Linked DNA regions of Teredinibacter purpureus. The protein of the gene in region 1 interacts with the protein of each later gene in a pairwise test. Links are inferred from orthologs where the notes say so. Each region holds a gene or a part of one and is shown in the gene's direction. Other genes may lie near its edges.

Evidence for each region. The genes of interacting proteins can lie anywhere in the genome.
Region 2: the proteins of eno (region 1) and rpe interact in binary tests that used the Escherichia coli proteins (3 or more experiments, as listed by UniProt). The link is inferred for Teredinibacter purpureus from one-to-one orthologs.

What each region holds. Positions count from the first base shown.
Region 1 is NZ_CP060092.1:2,502,788-2,510,542, forward strand. Bases 1-2,836 are described here. They hold eno (phosphopyruvate hydratase), read left to right. Parts: upstream 1-691; coding sequence 692-1,981; downstream 1,982-2,836. Other genes in these bases: kdsA (3-deoxy-8-phosphooctulonate synthase), read left to right, coding at 1-654; H5647_RS10720 (PBPRA1643 family SWIM/SEC-C metal-binding motif protein), read left to right, coding at 2,241-2,582; H5647_RS10725 (hypothetical protein), read right to left, coding at 2,754-2,836. In the rest of the region: more of H5647_RS10725, read right to left, coding at 2,837-3,233; H5647_RS10730 (hypothetical protein), read right to left, coding at 3,340-4,041; H5647_RS10735 (helix-turn-helix domain-containing protein), read right to left, coding at 4,452-5,936; H5647_RS10740 (ATP-binding protein), read left to right, coding at 7,024-7,755. UniProt on the Escherichia coli protein: Catalyzes the reversible conversion of 2-phosphoglycerate (2-PG) into phosphoenolpyruvate (PEP). It is essential for the degradation of carbohydrates via glycolysis.
Region 2 is NZ_CP060092.1:2,160,363-2,164,982, forward strand. The notes cover bases 1-2,844. They hold rpe (ribulose-phosphate 3-epimerase), read left to right. Parts: upstream 1-984; coding sequence 985-1,704; downstream 1,705-2,844. Other genes in these bases: H5647_RS09380 (DUF3530 family protein), read right to left, coding at 1-938; trpE (anthranilate synthase component I), read left to right, coding at 1,838-2,844. Outside these bases: more of trpE, read left to right, coding at 2,845-3,319; H5647_RS09395 (CpsD/CapB family tyrosine-protein kinase), read left to right, coding at 3,549-4,283; prsR (PEP-CTERM-box response regulator transcription factor), read right to left, coding at 4,347-4,620. UniProt on the Escherichia coli protein: Catalyzes the reversible epimerization of D-ribulose 5-phosphate to D-xylulose 5-phosphate.

The sequences.
Region 1 (7,755 bases):
AGCTCTTATCGAGGGCCAGGGATTGATAAAGGCCTCGAAATTTTTCGAGCCATCAAGGAAGAGTTCGGCGTACCGATTATTACAGATGTGCATGAACCACATCAGGCGGCAATGGTTGCCGAGGTTGCAGATGTTATTCAGTTGCCGGCTTTTCTTGCTCGGCAAACGGATTTGGTCGAAGCAATGGCTAAAACGAAAGCGGTTATTAATGTAAAAAAACCGCAGTTCCTAAGCCCAGGGCAAATGAAAAATATTGTTGAAAAATTTGCAGAGGGTGGCAATGAAAACCTCATCCTATGTGAACGTGGAGCCTGCATGGGCTACGACAACTTAGTTGTCGATATGCTGGGTTTTCGCACTATGAAAGAAGTGAGTAATGGCTTACCCGTTATTTTTGATGTAACGCATTCCCTACAGTGTCGCGACCCCTTGGGCGCAGCGTCTGGCGGTCGTCGACATCAAACGGCGGAGTTAGCGAGATCCGGTATGGCCGTTGGGCTAGCGGGTTTGTTTATCGAAGCTCACCCGAACCCTGCAGAAGCTTTATGCGATGGTCCCAGCGCGCTTCCGTTGGAAAAACTGGAACCATTTTTGGCGCAAATGAAAGCGGTGGATAATTTAATTAAAGTTTTACCACCATTAGATATTCAATAGTTATTAACGTTAGTGTAAACAAAGAGAGACAGTCACTATGAGCAAGATTGTAGACGTAGTTGGTTTTGAGGTAATGGACTCCCGCGGTAACCCAACCGTTATGGCGGAAGTGGTATTAGAAAGCGGTGTCGTTGGAAGTGCATGTGCACCGTCTGGAGCCTCTACAGGTTCCCGTGAAGCCTTAGAGCTGCGTGATGGCGATAAAAGTCGTTACTTAGGTAAAGGCGTATTAAAAGCTGTTGCCAACATTAACGATACTATTAAACCTTTGTTAATAGGCAAAGACGCTGGCGCGCAACGTGAACTCGATAGCATTATGATCGATGCCGACGGCACTGAAAACAAAGGTAACTTCGGTGCGAACGCCATTTTGGCTGTTTCGTTAGCGGCTGCTAAAGCAACTGCCATCGACAAAGGTATTCCATTGTATGCCCATATTGCCGACCTAAACGGTACTTCTGGCCAATATTCAATGCCCGTACCCATGATGAACATCATTAATGGTGGAGAGCACGCGGATAACAATGTAGATATTCAAGAGTTTATGGTTCAGCCTGTTGGCGCACCTAGTTTTACCGAAGCATTGCGTATGGGCGCTGAAATATTCCATAGCCTGAAAAAAGTATTATCGGGCCGAGGTTTGAATACTGCCGTTGGTGACGAAGGTGGATTTGCTCCTAACTTGCCGTCCAACGAAGCGGCTTTAGAGGCTATTGCTGAAGCGGTTGCTAATGCTGGCTACAAGCTGGGTGAAGACGTAACTTTAGCGCTGGATTGTGCTTCTTCAGAATTCTATAAAGACGGCGTATACGACATGGCCGGTGAAGGTAAGACGTTTTCCGGTGAAGAGTATGCGGATTACCTAGCAGAGCTTTCGGCTAAGTTCCCCATTTTGTCTATTGAAGATGGCATGGACGAAAGTGATTGGGCGAGCTGGGAGATTCTTACCAAGAAAATTGGTGATAAGGTTCAGTTGGTAGGCGACGATTTGTTTGTGACCAACACTAAAATCTTGAAGCGTGGTATCGATGAAGGTATCGGTAATTCTATTTTGATTAAATTCAACCAGATTGGCTCTTTGACAGAAACGCTAGACGCCATCAAAATGGCTCAGGATGCAGGCTTTACCGCTGTAATCTCACACCGTTCTGGCGAAACCGAAGATACCACTATTGCCGATTTGGCTGTAGCCACTGCGGCGGGTCAGATTAAAACAGGTTCTTTGTCTCGTTCAGACCGTATAGCCAAATATAACCGTCTGCTTCGCATTGAAGCCGAATTGGGCGAAAAAGCGGTATACCGTGGCCGTGCAGAATTTAAAAACTAAGCGTTTGAGTGTAGAAATTTAATATAAGGCCGGCTATTGCCGGCTTTTTTTGTGTGCGGCTGAAACTCTTACTTTGTAGCGCATAACGGAACGAGTTGCAGGCCAATGAGTTGTCGATAAGCTGTATGCTTGAAGCTTCTACTTTACTTTTGTACGGATAAGCAATGAGCCGGCTGTAGTGTTAAACTGAGTCGGTTGGGCGGTAACCATTATATTGAGGGTTGCGTATTCTATTTTTTAATACTGTTTGAGTTATGACATGTCAGATAAATTTTTTTTCAAGGGTCGCCAAGCTATACGTGAAAATCACGTTAAATTTGGCTATGAAACAAACGCTATAAGCAAATCCGGGAGTAAAAAGTATCCTTTGACGTTAGTTGTTACCAGTGAAAAACGCAGGCAAGAAGTAGAAGCGTTGGTAGCGAAGGCTCACTTATATGCAGATATTAGCGTAGATAGCCGCGAGGGTGCCGTTGAATCTATTAGTGAACTCACTCTACACCTTAATAAAAGTGAAACAGTGACGCTCGATAAGGTGCCTGGGCGTAACGACCCCTGTAGTTGCGGTAGCGAAAAAAAGTATAAGAAATGTTGCGGCTAGCAGTTTGTAATTTTCTCGAAGACTAAGGCGTTTAATACAGTTATACCCGTATAAAAAAGCCGGCGACCCATCATGGGTCGCCGGCTTTGTTTTCCCTATCTACGTTCGGCCGAAAACAAAATAATTAAAGCTGTTGTGATAGGCTCAGCGTTTTTATACCGTGCTTTTCGTTTATAACATGCTTTCTTCATTACACACGACTTTTAACAGATCGCTCTGGTCTGTTTTGAAGGTGTTGTACCCACAGCCATCGCCACACAGAGCATAAATACTGTCTTCTTCCGCAGCCAATTCCCACGTTGTTCGGTTGCCATACAGTTCGCCTGGCGCTGTACAGAAGATGATGACATTACCGGGGATCTTAATGCTTGGCGAAGAACAGCTGCCGGTATTCGTAAAGGGTGAATATACGGAGAGCATATTACACGCAGGGCCGCTGCCATAATTTCGTTGTCGAGCAAACGCGACAGCTCGCTCGGTAGAGGGGCTGGGAAGGTCACATTCCATTCGGTCGTAAATGGTAGTGCCTTCGTTGACGATGGCAAAGGTAATTAATTCGCAATTCTGTGCTGGTTCCAGCGCACTTGCGTGGGCGCCCCAAAGGCAGGCGATACTCACACTCATGATGGTGGTTAATTTTTTAATCTGCATAGTAATGTCCTCAAAAGTTAATGATGTGCGACTCAACGCGTTCCATGTGTTGTGCACGTGCAGAACAATCTGCCATGAATGTGCTCTACGGCCTGTAAAGCATTACTTATTGCATAAAACCAAAAGTTTCACCTTGTCGAGAAACGAAGACAATTGTTTCGTTGCTATCTTGTTGAGGGTTTGCGAAGAGTGTTTGTGCTTGCCCGTTGGCAGGTAATGCGTTTGAAAGGCTGGCTGTAAAGGTGTTGCTGTGTTCAGTGTTTAAAGTGGCGACTGATAGCCGGCATTGAGTCGCTTTACATTGCACGTCGATTAACGAAAAGTCGGCCAGTGCTGGGCTTTCAAAGAAAAGATCCAAAAACACGTCCTCTTGTTCCGTTGCCCAGCTTGGATCTGGCTGTTCTTCTAAAAAATATGATTCCATTTTCTCTGAAAGATTAAAATTCTTATCGCCAACGATATGGGTGTTAATCCATGTGTTAAGTTGTGATGTAGTGTTGTCTACTGTGGGGGATGCAACGGTCTGAGACGCTTCCGCGGCGCGCTGTGATGCGGTGACTTGTGCTGCAGCGCTGTTTGTATCGGGGGAGCGGCTAAGTGTTGGGTTAGGCCGTAATAGTGAACTGTGTTGACCGTGCATTAAATGCTTCGGTAGTGAACCACTTTCATTTTGAATGGTGTCTTGAGTCGGAATGGATACATTGCACGTAGAGGTGTTGTTCTCAACGAAGTGACGTCCGGACCAATGCCCCATTCCAAAGAGCATCATCAATGACGGCACTGCTATGGCGATCGAACGTTTTTTCATACAGGCACCCTTTATTGATATCCAATGGCTTTATGTTGTTTTCTTCGTAATGCCGTTCTACGGTAATTTTTTAAACGGTATGTGTGCTTAGAAACACTAATTATTAGGTTTGTGCGGGCGGTAGTCCTGAAGAACATCTAAAGTTTTGGTTAAAAATAAAATTAACCTTTATTAAATGGCTAAATTAGTGCTAATGAACAATTGTTGATGTTATTTGTTTGTTTAAATTTCCATCTTAATAGTGAGGCGATAAATTACGAGGTCGAGATAAGGTGTGACGCTAGAGGAAAACATTGAGTTGTTGAAGAAGGTTGATCAGCAGGCGAACGGAAAAGGTATTGTAGTGATTTTAAAGTTGCGGATTTTTACGTTTTTTATTAGATAATGTATTAACTAATTTTTTCCTTACGTTATATTTCGGGGAAATTACTAATACCTAAACGTGTTGTCAGGGCAACAAAACGAGGTAATGTGCGCATGCCTGAAAATTTTGGTTCAACCTTTATCCATAAAAGTTTGAACGGTTCGTGTTTTTCAATGGCTTCAAGTAGATCCAGTGATTGCTCATGCTCTCCGGCGGCGGCGTGATAGCGAGCGGTGGAAAATGGTGGCGTACCTTGCCCAATATCGGCCAACTCTTTTTTGATATTAGCTAACCAGTGGTTGAGTTGTTTAAGGCCTCCATCGTTAAAGGCTTTGTTCGCGGAGGCGATATCCTCTTCTGAATAGCCAACTCTTTTAAATGACTGTAAATAAAATTCGAAGGCCTTTTTTTCTATGCCTTGTATTTCGTATAGTTTCATTCCTGATCGGTGATAATTGATAGAGTCTGGGTCTAGTGTAAATAGTTTTGCTAGGCTACGGCTTGCATTTTCGTAGTCTCCACCGATTGAAAATATCCATACATGAGAGGGCGATGCGTAATGCGCTGGTTTAAGGGACATGCCAATTTTGTTGTGGTGCAGAGCCCTATCAAAATTTCCCATGGCTAATAAACAGGTCGCGTAAGCGATATGGGCTTCCGCGAATTGCGGAGCTGCCGATATGGCGCGAATATAATAGTTTTTCGCAAGCAATAGATTGTGATGGATAAACATGCTCACTGACGCGAGCTGGTTTAACGACTGGTGATTTTTAGGGTTAAGGTAAATGGAGTGTAAAAATGCTTTCTCAGCTTCTGCGGCGTAAGTTTTTTTATGGGCAGGTGGTGAATAGAAATATTTGAATAGATACCCTTGCCCAAGGTAATAGTGGATCTCTGATGTGTTTGGATTACTGGTATCCAAGGAATTTAGTAATACAATCGCTTCGTCCAGTGTCTCTAGGGTGCGGTTGTTATCGGTAATGAGGTAGACGGATTTTAGGAAAAATTCGTCGGTTCGATAGTCTTGCATACCAAAACCGTTTTCGTCTTCGATATTTTTATCGGTTATTACGACATAGGCTACACTCGCGAGTAACACGGTTAGGAGGAGTGCAATCCCATAGCGGTAGAGTGTGAGGTTAGCTTTAGGTGGAGCTTTAATTATGTTGTCATTGGCCGCGCCAAAATTATGTTGAACAGGAACTAAAAGCCGATAACCGTAACCACTAATCGTTTCAATAAATGAAGGTGATTGGGGAGAGCAGCTAAATATTTTTCGTAAGTTACTGATAGCCACGGATAAAGTGTCGTCGGTTGGGTGTTTGCCTGCCCAAGCGGCTTCAAGAATAATGTCTTTCTTAACAGGCTCTCCATCATGCTCCGCGAGGACTAGAAGCACTTTTAATAAGCGCTTCTCTAAACGTTTTGATGTTCCTTCTTTGGCCGCAGAAGAGTGAATGGGGTCTATTAACCAGTCGCCAATTTTTATCGTTTCATTTGTATTCATAGGTGCTGAATGATTAGTACGCATAGATGTAGACGCTCAAGCTTACCACTTGGCTGTAGTCTTTGTATGGGTGCAAATCACTTATTGGCGGCATATACAGTATTCGGGCGGTAGTCCTGAAGAGCCTATGGCACATGTATCGTCATGTTTTTTTTGCGTCTATTTAATAGGGTTTAATCGGTAAAGTCTTTTCCAAAAAGTTATCGAGCAGGACGTTCTATACGGTTTTGGTAAAACAGTGATTATGTTCGCCCGCGATCTGAAAAATTTCTTATCCTGTAGGCTATGTTAATTGATCTAATTTTCTCAAGGCCAGCGATTTATTTGAGCGAATGAGGCTAGTCTATCCATACCTTTAAAGCAGAAGGGTTTTTGTCTTGCGTAGGCTGACCGTTGGGAGCGATGGATGTCGCACTTCTAACTTGATATTGAGGTATTTATAAAAAATATTACTTAAGTTTACCGGGGGTTGTCTTATGCCGCGTTGCGGTATCCAGCGTTCGGTCGAAAAGTGGCAGTGGCAGATTGAATTGAGGCAGAGGTTTTGCGTCGTGGGCTTTTACGGCGAGAGGTATTGCTTAGTGAACTCTGCTTATTAAGGTAGAGTACTGGCGCTGCCATTTTTATAAATACTGAGCGGCTCATTTCAATAGGAGGTATCTACCTGCGGGGTTATCTACGTTTTAACGAACCAAGTCTTAAGTTGTAACGAGTAGAGAAAGTAGGCATTCAATCAGATTTCCCGTGTGATAAAACTCACACAGGTTAAGTTCGCGCGCCCTTGTGAGGGGTTCTATGCGTTGCGTTAGTGTTTATTGATGTCGTTGCTTCGTTATTCGGAAAATGTACAAAGTGTTTGATTAAATCTTACGTGATTTGTGTGATTACACTAATAAAGTTAGTACTATGGATTTACTTCGTTAGTCCTTTTTTTTGTGTCGAGTAATCTAATTGCTTACGGGTATCATTCTATTTTATAGTCTTCCCTCGTGTAATTTTTAGTACAAAAGGCTAGCTTTTTTTTGTAGTACAAATGGGCTTGTTTATACATTGAACTACATGGTTAAATGCGGTTCTCAATTTTCTAGTTGATGGTATTACTGGGGTTCTTGTGGCTGTACGTCGTTGTTATGTAACTGTTCTTTTTGTCGATCTTTGTGCTTCCACAAAGCTGGGGGATGTATTAGACCCTGAATTATATGCTGATCTGCTAAGGCAGGTTCGCGAACTCGTTGAAGCGACAGTTATTGATTGCAGCGGTGTTGTTAATCAATTCTATGGTGATGGTGTATTGGCTATTTTTGGATTGCCAGAGCCGTTGGAAGATGATGTCACCCGTGCAATTAATGCGGCCCTAGCATTGCACGAACTGGTCGAAAAAATATCAGTTCCTCGCGTTAAGGGTATGCCCGAAAAATTGCAGTTTCACACAGGGTTAGACTCCGGTCTTGTCGTCGTTGAAGAAGGCGATTTTATTCAAGGGCGTTATAAAATAATTGGCGATAGTTTGAATACCGCGGCTCGCTTATCCGATGTGGCTGCGCCTGGCGAAATAATTGTATCTGAAAAAACAATTTCAGGTGTTCTTCCTTATTTTTCTACTCAGCGTATACAACCTCTTTTTCTAAAAGGTAAATCTGAAGCACTACAGGCTCACCGGATTTATTCTCAATCTAATGTTAGTTGCCGTTTCGAAGCCAGTGAAGTAAGGGGGTTTACCCATTTTATTGGTCGCGGCCGTGAACTGGCGGAATTAAGTCGTTTGTTTGCTGAAGTGGAAGCTAGCCACGGGAGAAGTGTTTGTATTGTTGGTGAGGCGGGCGTAGGAAAATCTCGTTTAGTT
Region 2 (4,620 bases), 340 kb from region 1 along the record:
ATGAACTTGTCGTCGGTAAGAGGGGAGTATGGAATACGGTTACGTGCATTGATTAAAATAAGCGCTCGGATAGGGCGGTTTATTAACGCTCTGGTTCTCGCTTGTTTGAGTTTTTGATCGAGCACCCCATTCGACATGGCGGGGTCGATAGCGTCAATGTATCGAGCGGCTCGACTGGCCCCAATACCATATCCCACATAAATAATATTGTACTGGCCGTTACTGTTTAAAAACGCCATGGCGGTTTCTATGCGTGCTTGAACAATCGCCTCTACATCCTTTGCTATCGGCGCTGGCGGCTCAAGGGTGTTTTCGGTGGAGGCTGGTGGAAGGTTGGTTTCATTCGAAGCGATAGCGTCGTTTTCGGCGGGCAGCCCTTCTGCCGTGTCAGGCTGTTCAGTGTCTAATGTGCTGGGGTCGGCTTTTTCTGGTGGCAATATTTCTGCGGGGCGGTCAGGTGGCCTAGGAAGGGTAGGGTTAGGCAGTGTGATAGAAAGTGTTGCCCAGCCAAAGCGTGTCAGTTGCTCACGTAACACCGAAACAGACAACGGCCAATTGGCGTGTTCACCTTCACCATGAAAAATAAGAGCCGCACCTATAGGCGTGCCGCTGGTATCGGTTTGCCAAATTGCGGAAAAATCCTCGTCTTCTGCGGTTAACGTAATTAGATTTTGATCTTGTAGTGCTTCAGTGAGCAGCTGTTGTTGCTTGGCGGCAATATTGGGTATTTCTATGGGCGGTGCCGTGGGTTCTGTGGTTGCGGCGTTGCCGGAGTCTTGCGGCGGCTCCTCATCGGTGCTTTCTTCCTGTGCATGCGTAATAAGGGGGAAAACGAGGGTATAAAAAATTAACGTATGCAGTGCTGTCGCGGCGATATGCCTCTTAGCGTAGCGTCTTGCGTATCGTAATGTAAAAAAGCGGTTTAGGGCTTTAGGCATATTCAGTACAATGCTCTGCTTTGATGCGATGCAAACGAGGAAAATCATGAGTGCAACGGCTGGTGAGAGAACGAGTAACAAGACGGATGTTTCAACCCGTAATACATTCAGCATAGCACCCTCTATTTTGGCAGCAGATTTTGCTCGTCTAGGGGAGGAGGTTGACGCTGTACTTGCCGCTGGCGCCGATATAGTGCATTTCGATGTGATGGATAATCATTATGTCCCCAATTTAAGTTTTGGGCCTATGATATGTGAGGCTTTACGTAAGTACGGTGTAACAGCTCCAATCGATGTGCATTTAATGGTTGAACCTGTGGACGACCTCATTGTTAAATTCGCCGATGCAGGCGCAACCTATATATCGTTTCACCCTGAGGCCACTCGGCATTTAGACCGATCTTTACAGCTAATACGCGATAAAGGGTGTAAGCCCGGTTTAGCGTTAAATCCTGGCACTCGTTTGGCATTAGTTGAGCCTGTAATCGAACAGTTAGACCTATTGTTGCTTATGTCAGTAAACCCTGGTTTCGGTGGTCAAACGTTTTTACCGTATGTTTTAGATAAAATTCGGGCGGCACGACACCTGCTCGACGAGAAACAATTATCGACGTTGCTAGAAGTGGATGGCGGTGTCAATCTGGATAACATTAGTGAAGTAGCGGCAGCTGGTGCCGACACGTTTGTAGCGGGTTCTGCTATTTTTGGCGCGAGTGACTATCACCAGGCTGTAACGGCGATGCGTGATAAGCTGGCACATCTATAAAAACGACTTAAATTGAATATTCCCATGTTAAAACGTCATTTTAATCCTGGAATTCTAATCTGCGAGCGCTGGCGATGGCGTCGCCATTAGTTTGTTTTCGCACCTAACATTAGAATTTTAAAGATGAGATCTTATGACACCTGAACAGTTTATTACCTTGGCCGCTGAAGGCTACAACCGAATCCCCGTTACTCGAGAAGTACTTGCCGATACTGAAACACCACTTTCAAGTTATTTGAAATTGGCTGACGGCCCCTATTCGTACTTATTTGAATCCGTGCAGGGGGGCGAAAAGTGGGGGCGTTACTCTATTATTGGGCTTCCTGCTCGAGAGCGATTAGAAGCACGAGGTTCTCTTGTACGTATTATTCGCGATGGCGAACTCAAGCGTGAGCATACCTGTGCCGACCCACTAGCCTTTGTTAAGGCTTATCAGGCCGAACATCGAGTGCCGGGGTTGGAAGGGTTACCGAATTTTAGCGGCGGCTTAGTGGGTTATTTTGCTTATGATTGTGTTCGTTACGTCGAACCAAAACTTGCTGATTCCGCCCCTGTCGATGAAATAGGGACACCTGATATTTTGCTGACAGTCTCGGATGAAGTGCTGGTGTTCGATAATTTACAAGGTACATTACACCTTATTGTGCATATCGATCCCACAACGGCTAACGCCTATGATGTTGCTCAAGCACGTCTTGACGAATTGGAAACAAAGCTGGGGCAAGGTATACAGGGATTGCCGGCAATGCCGCGTCCTCGCACTAAAAAGGGCGAAACCCTGAGCGAGAAAAATTTCAGCTCAAGCTACGGGCGTGACACCTTTCTTGCCGATGTAGGGCGGGTTAAAGACTACATATTGGCGGGCGACACTATGCAGGTGGTACTGTCTCAGCGCCTTACGCAAACGTATGAAGCGCCGCCTATTAATTTGTATCGGGCATTGCGTTGCTTAAATCCGTCGCCCTATATGTATTTTTTAAATATGGGCGATCACCATGTTGTAGGGTCCAGCCCTGAGATCCTTGCTCGTCTACAAGACGGCGAAATGACCGTTCGCCCCATCGCTGGTACGCGTCGACGCGGGTACACCGAAGCAGAAGATTTAGCGCTAGAGCAAGACTTAATCAACGACCCTAAAGAAATTGCTGAACACCTTATGCTGATAGATTTGGGGCGCAATGATGTCGGCCGTGTTGCGGAAATTGGCAGTGTAAAACTGACCGAAAAGATGATGGTCGAACGGTTTTCTCATGTTATGCATATCACGTCAAATGTAACGGGTGATCTAAAATCGGGATTGGATGCCATCGATGTCTTGCGAGCTTCATTGCCCGCGGGTACTTTATCGGGTGCACCGAAGATTCGAGCAATGGAAATTATTGATGAGTTTGAACCCGTTAAGCGCGGTATATACGGGGGGGCAGTCGGTTACCTTTCGTGGAATGGCAATATGGATACTGCAATTGCTATTCGTACAGCGGTGATTAAAGATTCAAAAATTTATGTGCAAGCCGGTGCTGGTGTGGTGGCTGACTCTGTTCCTGAGCTGGAATGGAAAGAGACTATGAATAAAGCCCGTGCAATCTTTACCGCCGTCGACTGGGTTGAAGGCTAACGTGTTATCGCATTGTATTGCAGTGGCGGTAGGGTTCGTTCAGCTAATATGGTTCTAGTTCTAACAGCTCGCGTTGGTTTGGGGTATATTAGCGCCTCACTACGGCGGTTGATGTACCATGGCTGTGGATTACAGTTAAATCGATGCCGTAAACGTGCGAGTGTTCGCTTGAAAAAAGTTCAACACAGAATAAAAGAGAGGCGTTGTTTTGGAGTCTAAGGCAGCAAATTTGAGTAATGTTTCTGGGAGTGATGGGGCGTTGGACGAACAAGCTAACGGCGGTGGGCGCATTGGTGAAATGTCTGAAATTCATCGTTTCAGTAAAACGGAACTTGAAAAGTTAAAAATCTTGTATCAGGGTGCTTCAAACACTCAGATGCTTAAGGTCTTTAGAGACTTGCGGACACGTGTATACAGTAAAGCTCAGGGTAAGAACTTTATTTGTATGTTTACCTCGGTTGTACCTGGGGGTGGTTGTTCTTACGCCGTGAAAAATCTTGCTGCGGCAATAGCCCTCGATAAGACGCGAACGTCCTTAGTTGTTGATGCAAACTTCTATGCGCCCTCTATGGACGAACTGGTGGTAACCGATGCGGAATCGGGCCTAACCGATTACCTCGATAATAGCGCATTAGGTATAGAATCTATTGTCTATGCGTCGGGTATTCCTCGCGTACGCGTCATTCCTGTGGGTGGGAATACTGAAGGTGCGACAGAGCGATTATCGTCGGAGCGTATGCAGGCCTTCTTAAAAGAATTAAAAGAGCGCTATTCTGACCGCTATATTTTAATGGATGCGCCCTCTGTAAGTGAGTACTCGGCAGAGGCTCGTATTATGGCGGCGCTATGCGACTTCGTTGTGTTAGTGGTGCCCTACGGTAAGGTCAGTAATGGACAGGTTATGGCAGCAGCAGAAGCCATTGGTGAAAATCGCTTGGCGGGTATCGTGTTTAATTCAATGTAGTATGTTTTATTGAGAACCTCTTCAGTAAAAAGCCGGCATTCATGCCGGCTTTTTTGTAGGGTTTTAACCCATATTGACTTGAACGTTATACTTTTTCATTAGGTCGTAGAGTGTTGGGCGTGTAATGCCAAGTAGTTTTGCTGTGGCAGAAATATTGTGATCAGACATTGTAAGCGCGCGCAATATCGCTGCTCGTTCTGCGTTATAGCGTACTTGTCTCAAGTTTAAATTCAAGCTTTCATCAGAGACTAAACCAAGATCCTCAGAGGAAATTTGCTTGTCTTCGCTCATTACAACGGCACGTTTAACGCGGTTTTCCATCTCGCGAATATTCCCC